Linked DNA regions of Candidatus Scalindua japonica. The protein of the gene in region 1 interacts with the protein of each later gene in a pairwise test. Links are inferred from orthologs where the notes say so. Each region holds a gene or a part of one and is shown in the gene's direction. Other genes may lie near its edges.

Evidence for each region.
Region 2: the proteins of uvrB (region 1) and uvrA interact in binary tests that used the Escherichia coli proteins (3 or more experiments, as listed by UniProt). The link is inferred for Candidatus Scalindua japonica from one-to-one orthologs.

The regions. Positions count from the first base shown.
Region 1 is NZ_BAOS01000017.1:200,447-206,080, forward strand. The notes cover bases 1,333-4,224. They hold uvrB (excinuclease ABC subunit UvrB), read left to right. Parts: upstream 1,333-1,743; coding sequence 1,744-3,705; downstream 3,706-4,224. Other genes in these bases: SCALIN_RS10925 (AI-2E family transporter), read left to right, coding at 1,333-1,732; nadC (carboxylating nicotinate-nucleotide diphosphorylase), read left to right, coding at 4,214-4,224. In the rest of the region: SCALIN_RS10915 (hypothetical protein), read left to right, coding at 1-91; SCALIN_RS10920 (ComEA family DNA-binding protein), read left to right, coding at 138-512; more of SCALIN_RS10925, read left to right, coding at 518-1,332; more of nadC, read left to right, coding at 4,225-5,104; SCALIN_RS10945 (HAD-IIB family hydrolase), read left to right, coding at 5,374-5,634. UniProt on the Escherichia coli protein: The UvrABC repair system catalyzes the recognition and processing of DNA lesions. A damage recognition complex composed of 2 UvrA and 2 UvrB subunits scans DNA for abnormalities.
Region 2 is NZ_BAOS01000040.1:33,007-39,189, reverse strand. What follows is about bases 1,629-5,069. They hold uvrA (excinuclease ABC subunit UvrA), read left to right. Parts: upstream 1,629-2,028; coding sequence 2,029-4,869; downstream 4,870-5,069. Other genes in these bases: dacB (D-alanyl-D-alanine carboxypeptidase/D-alanyl-D-alanine endopeptidase), read right to left, coding at 4,970-5,069; SCALIN_RS19580 (leucyl aminopeptidase), read left to right, coding at 1,629-2,048. In the rest of the region: SCALIN_RS19585 (foldase protein PrsA), read right to left, coding at 1-345; more of SCALIN_RS19580, read left to right, coding at 522-1,628; more of dacB, read right to left, coding at 5,070-6,183. UniProt on the Escherichia coli protein: The UvrABC repair system catalyzes the recognition and processing of DNA lesions. UvrA is an ATPase and a DNA-binding protein. A damage recognition complex composed of 2 UvrA and 2 UvrB subunits scans DNA for abnormalities.

The DNA.
Region 1 (5,634 bases):
CCTTATTAATGTTCCTGCCGGGGAACTCCGGATTATTAAAGATAAGACACTGATTGACACGGATGTTGTAGACACGAATTGCACTAATTAACACGTAGATAATAGCACTATTTTTTGTCCCATTTTTTATTAACGTAATGACAGAACTGCCTGGACCATTGAAGATTTTTGAGTTTTCAAGGAAGGAAGCTCTTGCTCTCTTTTTTCTCATTACGGCAATCCTGGTCGGCACAGGGATTAAGTATACAATTGACCAGCATTGGTGGCTTCCGAAAACCGAAGTTGTAGACACAAATCCAGAATCTATTAAATTAAAGATTGACTTGAACAGGGCGGAATGGTACGAACTAATTATCCTGCCCGGAATTGGTGAAAAAAAGGCAAAAGCAATTGTTGAGTATCGAAAAGAAGTTGGGACCTTTAAGAATCTAGCACAGCTTTGTGATGTAAATGGTATAGGGGAGAAAACTATAAAAAGGTTTGAAGCTCTTGTTTTTATTGATGGGGACTAAGATTTATGGAAAAGCAGAAATTATTAGAAAATGTGTGGATAAGGGCATTGGCAATATTATGCGTACTGGCCCTGTTTTTCACATTATGTTATTTCCTGAAAGGTATCCTGATATCCCTCTTTCTTGCGTTTACTATAGCGTATATTTTTGATCCCGTAGCGGATTATTTTTCAGAGAAAAAACTTTTCTTTTCAAAAAAGCGCGTGCCGCGCGGTCTGGCAATAGCAATACTTTTGACTCTGGTGCTTCTGATTATGGGAGGTTTGTTAACTTATACGGTTCCCAAGACTGTCAGCGGTATCCAGCATGTGGGAATTGCATTAAAAGATCGATATCCAGAATATCAGGCAAAGATCGAAAAAGTGATTAATGGGTACAGAGATACGGGGTTTGGGGTCTTATTAAAATCACAACTGGAGACTGAAGAAGGCGGAGAGGAGCAAACTGAAAGGCAACAATCGAAGAGCAGGAATGGTAAATCCGATGGCACCGGAAAATCAGCAGGCTTGGAAAATAAGATTCCAAAGCCTATTCTCGAATTAAAGAAGCATATACCACAGGTGATGAATATGGTATTGGGTGTTGTAAAAAATGTATTTTACAGTACATTTGGTTTTTTTGGTGTAATAGTGAATATTATTGTTTTCGGAGTTGTAACCGTGTATCTCTTAAATGATTTTAATACAATTGTGGCAAAAGGCAATGAACTATTACCATCGAAAAAAAAAGAAAAAATAGTTGATATTATGTCCAGAATAGATGAAAACCTTAAAGCGTTTTTCAGAGGTCAGGTTATGGTTTGTGCAATTTTGTCTATTATTTATGGTATAGGGCTTACCGTTATAGGAATTCCCATGTCATTTTTGCTGGCCTTTGTGGGTGGGTTTGGGAATATGATACCTTATGTTGGAATTGGACTTGGTTTGATACCAGCCATAATCCTTGCATTTATTCAATATCAGGATATTACTCATATACTCCTTGTCGGATTGGTTTTCGGTACAGGGCAATTTCTGGAAGGAACAGTAATAACGCCAAAAATCGTAGGTGATAAACTGGGATTGAACCCGGTTGCCATAATACTGTCTATCTTGATTTGCGGTGAAATATTCGGCTTTTTGGGTCTATTACTGGCTGTGCCTATTGCGTCTATTGTTAAAGTATTAATTGATGAGGGGATTGTTAAATATAGAGAGACAAAACTTTATAAGGGTGGCTAGGATTATCATATATGTCTATTTTTAAATTATCATCAGAGTTTAAACCGCAGGGTGATCAGCCAGAGGCGATAAAGAGATTAACAAAGGCCTTTAAATCAGGTGAGAAGTTTCAAACCCTCATGGGGGTAACAGGCTCAGGGAAGACTTTCACCATGGCGAATGTTATAAAGGCCCTGGGCAAACCTACGCTTGTGATGTCTCACAACAAAACTCTCGCCGCGCAGCTTTACAGCGAATTCAAGGAGTTCTTTCCGGAAAACGCGGTGGGATATTTTGTAAGTTATTATGATTATTATCAGCCGGAGGCTTATATTCCGCAGAGAGATATCTATATTGAAAAAGAGGCGACAATAAATCAGGAGATAGACCGCCTTCGCCTGGCAGCAACAAGCTCCCTTATGTCACGTAAGGACGTGATTTTAGTGGCAAGTGTTTCATGTATTTACGGTCTGGGTTCACCTGAGGAGTATCGGGAGATGTATGTGCAGATAAAAAAGGGGCAGGAGATAGAAAGGAATACATTGCTCCTGAAACTCGTAAATATACTTTATGAGAGGAGTGATATTAAATTTGAACGTGGTGTGTTTCGTGTTAATGGAGATGTGATAGATGTGTATCCCGCATATGAAAAGTTTGCCTTTCGTATTGAACTGTTTGGAGATGAGGTAGACGGCCTTTCTATCATTGATCCGGTTTCAGGAGATAAATTAGAGGAGACGGAAGAAATTTCCATCTATCCGGCCAAACATTTTGTGATGCCGGAGGGAAAAGTTGAAAGGGTAATTGAATCGATTGAAAGGGAACTTAATGCCTGGCTGAAGGAGCTGCGTTCCCAAAATAAGGATTTTGAGGCACAACGCCTGGAGGCAAGGACACGTTACGATATGGAGATGTTATCCGAGATAGGATATTGTCATGGTATTGAAAACTATTCACGTCATATCAGTGGTCGTGCGCCGGGTGACCGCCCATATTCACTAATCGATTATTTTCCAGATGATTTTTTTGTGGTTGTTGACGAGTCCCATGTTGCTGTCCCTCAGATTCGAGGTATGTACGCGGGAGACAGGTCGCGGAAAGAGACCCTGGTAAAATATGGTTTCAGGCTTCCTTCCGCTCTGGATAACAGGCCTCTACGTTTTGATGAATGGGAATCGTTAGTTAAACAGGTATTGCTGGTTTCGGCAACTCCGTCAGAATATGAGTTAAATAAGTGTCATAATAAGGCTGTTGAACAGATAATCAGGCCGACAGGGCTTCTGGATCCAATAGTAAAGATATTGCCCGCAAAGACCCAGGTTAAAGACCTTCTGCAGCAGATCAGGAAGAGAGCGGATAAGAAAGAGCGTGTACTGGTAACAACATTAACCAAACGGCTTGCGGAAGACTTGAGTGAATACATAAAAGAGGAGGGGTTAAAAGGAATGTATTTGCATTCGGAGTTTGACGCAATTGAACGGGTAGAAATACTTAAGAATCTCAGGCTTGGTGAGTTTGACGTTGTTGTAGGTGTAAACCTGTTGAGAGAAGGGCTTGATCTGCCTGAGGTATCATTGGTCGCTATATTGGATGCTGATAAGGAGGGGTTTCTTCGTTCCGAGACGTCTCTTGTCCAGACGATAGGGAGGACGGCAAGAAATGTAAACGCGGAGGTTATATTATATGCTGATGAAGTAACCCGATCCATGCAGAGGGCAATGGACGAGACTGAGAGAAGGCGTAAAATTCAGCTTGAGCATAATAAACAGAATGATATTACACCACAGACTATACGCAAGGAGATCAGGAAGAGTATTGAGGAAGAGAGCACTTCAAAAAAAATTGCAAGGCAGATGGTCAAAGAGGATGAGGCCGAATACGTAACCCAGGAATATATAAGAGAGCTTGAAGAAGAGATGCTACAGGCCGCCAGCGATCTTAATTTTGAAAAGGCTGCGGAAATCCGGGACAGGGTGCTGAAATTACAATCTTAGACACGGATTTGTACGAAAGACTGTAGACACGAATGACACAAATTATCACAAATTAACGGTTACTAAAATATCATGGATGATAGGTTAATTTATAAGGAGGAATCGTATAGAATAATTGGTTTGTGCATGGAAGTTCATGGGATACTTGGCAAAGGACATAGTGAGGTGGTTTATAAGGATGCTCTGGAGCATGAGTTTTCAATCAACCGGATACCATTTTCAAGAGAAAAAACTTTAAAATAGAATACAAAGAAATTATACTGCCAAGGGGATATTATACAGATTTTGTGGTATATGATAAAATAAAACTGGAATTCAAAGCGGTAAAAAGTCTTACCAACAGCCATGTGAAACAGACCCTGAACTACCTTGCTGCATCAAAGCTGAAACTCGGGTTACTGGTTAATTTTGGAGAAAACAGTCTAACCCATAAAAGAGTTATTTTATAAAAATTAGTGCTAATTAGTGAAATTAGTGTCAGTAATCTTCGTGTAAATTGGTGAAATTCGTGTCTAAATTTGATTTCAAAAAAATAAAAGATCTCGTTGAACTTGCGATAAAAGAAGATGTCGGAGACGGAGACATTACTTCAAAGCTGTTTGTCCCTGAAGGTTCCGAATCAGATGGAAAATTAATAGCGAAAGAAACCGGTATTATTGCTGGGTTACCGGTTGTTGGATACGTCCTTTCACAAATAGATAAGGATTTAGTCCTCACGGTAAACATGGAAGATGGTTCAAGGGTTGAAAAAGGGTCTGTAATAGCAAGTGCTAAAGGTTTAACGTTGTCATTGTTGTCAGCAGAAAGGCTGGTGTTGAATTTTCTGCAGAGGCTTTCCGGCATTGCTACGGCAACTAACAGGTTTGCTGAAAAAGTCAAAGGATATAAAACTCAGATTCTGGACACACGGAAGACTGCACCCGGGTGGCGCTATCTGGAGAAATATGCTGTAAGAATCGGTGGCGGTGTTAATCATAGAATGGGGCTGTATGACCAGATTCTGATAAAAGACAATCATCTCAAGATTGTGGATTCGGAAAAAGAGAGCGCTGATATAGGCAGCCTGGTAACAAAGGCCAGAGGACAAACAGCAAATGGAATGCTTATAGAAGTTGAGGTGGAAGATTTATGCCAGATAAAGGAGGTTGTGAATGCCGGTGTTGATATAATACTGTTTGACAATATGGTACCATCAAAAATAGAAGAAGCTGTCGAGATGGTTAAGGAGTTAGAAAATAGTAGAGATGTGGTGACGGGAAGTACGATCTTAACGGAAGCTTCAGGTAATATTACCATTGAAAATATTGAAGAGTATGCGAAGGCAGGAGTGGATAGAATATCAGTAGGGTCAATTACTCATTCGGCCAAGGCGTTGGATATATCTTTTGATATAAATTAGACTCAATGAAAAATTCAATAGATTTGTTACGGTTTTGTCAATTCTGTGTACTTGCTAATTTCAAATAGAAATCATTATTAGGGTATTGATAAATTATAAAGCAATGCTATACTTCTAATAGATATTTATATATTTCTAAAAATGTTGACTTTGTCATTGCATATAATGCAGTATACATTAATGCACATAACCTGAAACAGATATAGACTCTCGATAGAAAGCATTTTTCAAGAATTCAAGATAAACAAATCGAAAGATTTTAATTTTATATGAGTAATGAAATAATAATCGTTTTTACGGATTTAGACGGTACATTACTGGATCACAGTACGTACTCTTACAGTGAGGCGGAAAACGCGTTGAGATCGCTCAGGGAGAAAGGTATCCACCTTGTTTTATGTTCCAGTAAATCCAGGGATGAAATAAAAATTTATCGAGATAAACTGTCAAATAATGAACCCTTTATATCAGAAAACGGGGGCGCTATATACATTCCTGAAAAGTATGGTCTGAAGTGCGAGTTTAATAAA
Region 2 (6,183 bases), on another replicon or contig:
TCTTGTTTTGGCTTTATCCATTATCTTGTCAAGTTCCAGACGTATAATTTTTTCGCCGTTTACTGTCGCTATTACCTCATTGGGATCTTTTTTCGTTTCTTTAGGAGTGCCATGAGCACTGAGATGACCATCATCTGAATCACTCGCATGCATTTTTCCTATTTTCAATTTGGCAAGATCATCCTGCTCCGCTTTTAATGCCTGCTGCTCAAAGTTCATGTCGCCTCCGCTTTGCGGAGCACCGACAATACCACCATGGGGGCTTGGTGTATTATCACCACAACCATTTATTAATAAACCTGCAAAACTTAAAGAAATTAACGTTATAAAAAGCCTTATTTTCATCACTTTCCCCGCTACTGATTTTAAAATTAATTATAAACTTTTGATTCTAATGCAAAGAACTTTGATTGTCAAAAGAAAAAGGTTCTCTTGTTATACGTTATAAATTAGTATAATATACCGCTCTGGAACTATAAAAAACAGTTGTTTCTCTTCTTATATATTATGGAGGATTTCAGATGAAGTTATCAGTAACATTTGGCGCAGCAGAAAAAAAATCTACAGACATAATCATAATAAGTCTCTTTGAAAATATAAAAAAAATCCCTTCCGATTTAAACGCCCTTGATAAAGCATCCGGAAAGGCAATATCAAGTTTACTGCAAAACGGTGATTTTAACGGAAAATTGAATGAAACGATACTAATCCCAACTGATAAGAAGATTGCTCCAAAAAGAGTCCTGTTAGTCGGGCTGGGAAAATCGACCGCGTTTTCACTTGACAAAGCCCGACAGGCCGCAGGCACAGCCACCAGAGTTATCCAGGAAAAGAAATATAAAAATCCTTCATTATTATTATATGGAACAGAAAATAAGGAGATCTCTCTGGAAGATGTTACTCGTTCAGTGGTAGAAGGCATCTTATTGTCACTCTATACTTTCACCATGTATAAAACATTAAAGAAGGAAGAAAAAACGGATATTACAAATTACTCTCTGATTGTTCAGAAGAAGGATGACCTGGAAAATGTTAAATCTGCAGTACAGAAAAGCCAGATAGAAGCAGAAGCCGTCTGTTTCTCACGTGATATTGTAAATATGGCGGGCAGCGACGCAACGCCAACATTCCTTGCAAATAAAGCAAAAGAGATTGCAAAGAAAACTGGAGTTAAATGTAAAGTATTGTCCATCCCGGAAATGAAAAAACTGGGTATGAACGGTATATTGAATGTATCGAGAGGAAGCTCTGAACCACCTAAATTTATCATCCTTGAATATAATTCTAAGAAAAACACTAATGATACAATAGTCCTTGTGGGTAAAGGTGTAACCTTTGACTCAGGAGGAATATCCTTAAAACCCGGGGCAGGTATGGATCTGATGAAGGCCGATATGTCGGGTGCCGCCGCTGTGCTGGGTACTTTTAAGGCTATTTCCGACCTTAAACCATCCTCCCATATTGTGGGATTGATACCATGTACAGAAAACATGCCCGGTGGCCGTGCCCTGAAACCGGGTGATATTATCAAATATATGTCAGGAAAGACGGTAGAGATATTAAACACTGATGCTGAAGGACGCCTGATTCTGGCTGATGCAATCAGTTACGCGAAAAAGTATAAGCCTGATGCCATGATAGACATTGCCACATTAACCGGCGCATGTGTCGCTGCGCTTGGCACTTTTGCATCAGGCATGCTTGGTAACAATGAAGAGCTTAAAGACCGGGTAAAACAATCCGGTGAAAACTGCCATGAAAGAGTGTGGGAATTACCGCTATGGGAAGAATATAATGATTTGATAAAAAGCAACATAGCAGATATTAAGAATACCGGAGGTAAATACGCGGGGACTATTACAGCTGCGTGTTTCTTAGCCGAATTTGTAGAAGACTTCCCATGGGTACACCTTGACATTGCAGGAACGTTTCTTGTAGAAAAGGATACTCCATACATAAGAAAAGGCGCTACCGGGGTTGGCGTGCGGTTATTGACACACTTGGTTATGAACTGGAAGAAGATGACTGATGCAAGTAAAAAGAAGTAACTCTATTAAGTCAGAACCTGTCAATCACATATCAATAAATGGTGCAAGACAACACAATCTGAAAAGCATAAACATAAACATTCCGAGAGATCAGCTTGTGGTTATAACCGGTGTAAGCGGTTCCGGGAAATCCTCCCTGGCCTTTGACACTATTTACGCGGAGGGGCAACGACGTTACATAGAAAGCCTCTCCTCATATGCCAGACAATTCCTCGACCAGATGCAGAAGCCGGACGTCGATATCATAGAAGGCCTCCCTCCCACTATCGCAATCGAGCAGAGAACAAGCCATTCAGGCCCGCGTTCTACCGTCGCCACAACAACTGATATATACGACTATCTACGCCTTCTCTTTGCGAAAGTCGGCACTCCCTATTGCCATAATTGTGGAACTGCAATTACCAGACAATCCATAGAGCAGATTATGGATAGAGTATCACGGATTCCCTATGGCACAAAGATTATGATTCTAACACCAATAATTAAGGGCAAAAAAGGTGAACACAAAGAGATTTTTCAGAAAATAAGACGTAAGGGGTTCGTACGTGCCAGAGTCGATGGGAAGGTTATTGATGCAGGCAGCGACGTCAAACTGAGCAGGTATAAATTGCATGATATTGATATCGTCGTAGACAGACTTGTAGTTAAGGATGATATTCAAAAAAGGCTCAGTGACTCAATACATACGAGTCTGGAACTGGGAGAAGGCGTCGTAATTGTTGCGCGCGAAAAGAAAGGAAAGTGGCAGGATATGGTTTTCAGTGAACGCTATTCCTGCCCGGATTGTGGGATCGGCTATGAAGAACTTGCTCCCCGAATGTTCTCCTTCAATAGCCCCTATGGTTCGTGCAGAGAGTGCGAAGGATTAGGTATGACTCTGGAGTTTGATCCGGAATTGATAATACCAAATGAGGAATTAAGTCTAAGAGAAGATGCTGTTCATGCATGGTCAAAATGGAGTCCAATTACACAGGGGCATTACAACAGTTTATTAGACATTTTTTCAGAAAAATATGGTATTGACACGGAGGTACCGATCAGGAAGATCGGGAAAAAGGCTAAAAATATTTTGTTACACGGAGAACCTCTCAATAAAAAAAACCTTAAAGCGGGGGAACGCTTTGAAGGTGTCATTCCGGTATTATGGCAGGTATATGACAAAACAAACAGTCCGGATGTTATAAAACGCCTTGAAAGATATATGGAATACACTACATGTGAAGGGTGCAAAGCAGCCAGGTTAAGACCTGAAGCGTTATCCGTAAAAGTTAATGGAAAAACAATAAATGAAATCACTTCAATGACGGTAAAAAATGCCTTTGACTTCTTTAAGGCCCTTAAATTCAAGGGAGAGAAAGAGATCATAGCAAAAGGGATTTTAAAAGAGATTATAATCAGATCAGGCTTCATGCTTGATATCGGATTATACTATTTAACACTGGACAGAAGGAGTGATACACTTTCCGGTGGAGAAGTGCAGCGGATCCAACTGGCAACACAGGTAGGGACCGGCCTGATCGGTGCGTGCTATGTATTGGATGAACCTACTATTGGATTACACCAGAGAGACAATAAAAGATTAATTGATACATTATTAAAACTGAAGGATTCCGGAAATACTGTAATAGTAGTTGAACATGATGAAGAAACTATACGTAATGCAGATTATGTAATTGATCTGGGACCTGGTGCAGGAGAACATGGAGGGGAGATAGTAGCAGAGGGCTCTGTTCAAGAAATAACCTCCAATAAAGAGTCATTAACCTCTCAATATATGAACCACAAACTTAAGGTGGAAATCCCCGGCATAAGAAAAAAAGCAGATATGAAAAACGTTATCTTGATACAAGGCGCAATGGAAAACAACCTTAAATCAATTGACGTCCAAATCCCATTAAACGTATTCTGCTGTATAACCGGCGTTTCAGGCTCGGGCAAGAGCACTCTTATCGATCAGATTTTACATAGAGCTTTAATGAAGTCGATATATGGCAGTCGTCTCAAGCCGGGGAAACATAGCAGGATAACGGGAATAGAAAAAATTGACAAAGTAATAGAGATCGACCAATCCCCGATTGGTCGCACACCGCGATCAAACCCAGCAACATACACAGACCTCTTCAACCACATAAGAAATGTTTTTGCCCAGACAAAGGAATCAAAGATAAGGGGATACAAATCCGGCCGTTACAGTTTTAACGTTAAAGAAGGCAGGTGCGGGTTGTGTGAAGGCCAGGGGACGAAGAAAATTGCCATGAACTTCCTGCCGGATATGTTTGTCCTCTGTGAACAATGCAGAGGTAAAAGATACAACCCGGAAACACTGGAAATAAGATATAAGGGCAAAACCATTGCAGACACACTCGACATGACAGTGGAAGAGGCGTATGATTTCTTCAAAAATGTCCCCCGTATTGAGCGCATATTGAGGACACTACAAAACGTTGGATTAGGATACATAACACTTGGGCAGTCAAGCACTACCATTTCCGGAGGTGAAGCGCAAAGGGTAAAACTCTCAACTGAACTTGCAAAACAGAGTACTGGAAAAACGCTATATATACTTGATGAGCCCACAACCGGACTTCATTTTGCAGATATTCGGAAACTCCTGAAGATACTCCACAAGCTGACGGATATGGGGAATACCGTAATTGTTATTGAGCACAATCTAGACGTTATCAAAACTGCAGACTATATCATCGACATGGGACCTGAGGGAGGAGAAAGAGGTGGAGAGGTGATTGCTGCAGGTCCTCCCGAAAAAATTGCCGGTACGAAGGGATCTTATACAGGGAAGTATTTAAAATCAATGATTTGAAGTGATGATACCATGGACACGTCTTTGAATATATAGTAAAATACGTTCTGCGTGTCAATTGTTTTTTAATTCGTGATAATAGGTGAAAATTAGTGTCTATTTAATAAGTAACCAGAAACTTACATATAGCATCTTGAAGCTGCTTTGCCTTCCAGGCACTACCTCTTATTTTGTTTACCAATATTGAAAATGCTATCACTTCCTCGTCTAATGTCTTAACATAGCCAGAAAGTGTACTTGTCCCATTAACATACCCTGTCTTTGCTCTTATTCTCGATTTATATGGTTTTTCTCTCAAGCGTTTTTTCAGAGTGCCATCTGTCCCCGCTATTGGAAGTGATTTCAGGAAGATTCCGGCATTTTTATGTTTGTACATATAGCGTAGTAATCTTGTGAACATTTCCGGCGTTAATTTGTTTTTTTTGGATAATCCGGAACCATCATCAAGATGATAACTCTCCTCCGGGATTCCTAATTTTGTAATGAAATCTATAATTACCTCCAACCCTCCTGAAAAAGAGCCGTCGTTATTCATGATTGCCCCAAGAGCCTTCAGTATCTGTTCCGCGTAGAATCCCTGGCTACGCTTATTGGCTACTGTAATAGATTGTCTTAAACTTGAAGTGGTAGTGAATAATTTATGGAGCCTGTTCCCGGTATTTTTATCCGACTCATTTATAACCCGTGCTTCCCCCAAAATACGGATATCTTTATTTTCTAACATCTCTTTGAATACAGTAGTCAGATACAATGGAGGATTATAAATAGCCATCCACTCTCTCCTCGGCTTACTCTTTAACCACAAAAAACCTTTGAGATAAATCTGGTTTTCAAATGGCTTCCTGTACAATGAATAAGACTGTTTTGATTTTAACGCAGTAGTTTTACATTTATTAATTATTTTTACAAAAGATGTTTCAGGCTCTGTCCGAACGGAAATAAGACCTCCTGGTTTACTGTCAGGTTCTACTATCACATCAACACAGTTATCGTTAAAAGAGAGACCGCTTACAGGCGCGCAGTACCATTTCGTAAGCTGGTCTTTAGGCCAGTTACTATGAACAAATTCTCTATCAAAGATGCTGTCATCCGCAATGATATCACCATTAATTACCTGTATTCCATGCTCCCTGATCCTGTCAGCCCAATAGGCAGGAACTGCGGTTACATTGCCATCGAAGAACCTTCCTGATATATTTGGGTCACCACTTCCTTTTATGATAATATCACCATCCAGTTTGCCATCAACGGAGATATTACCACGATAGAGTATTTCAGTTTTAAATTCATAACCCGCTCCAAGATAGACAAGGG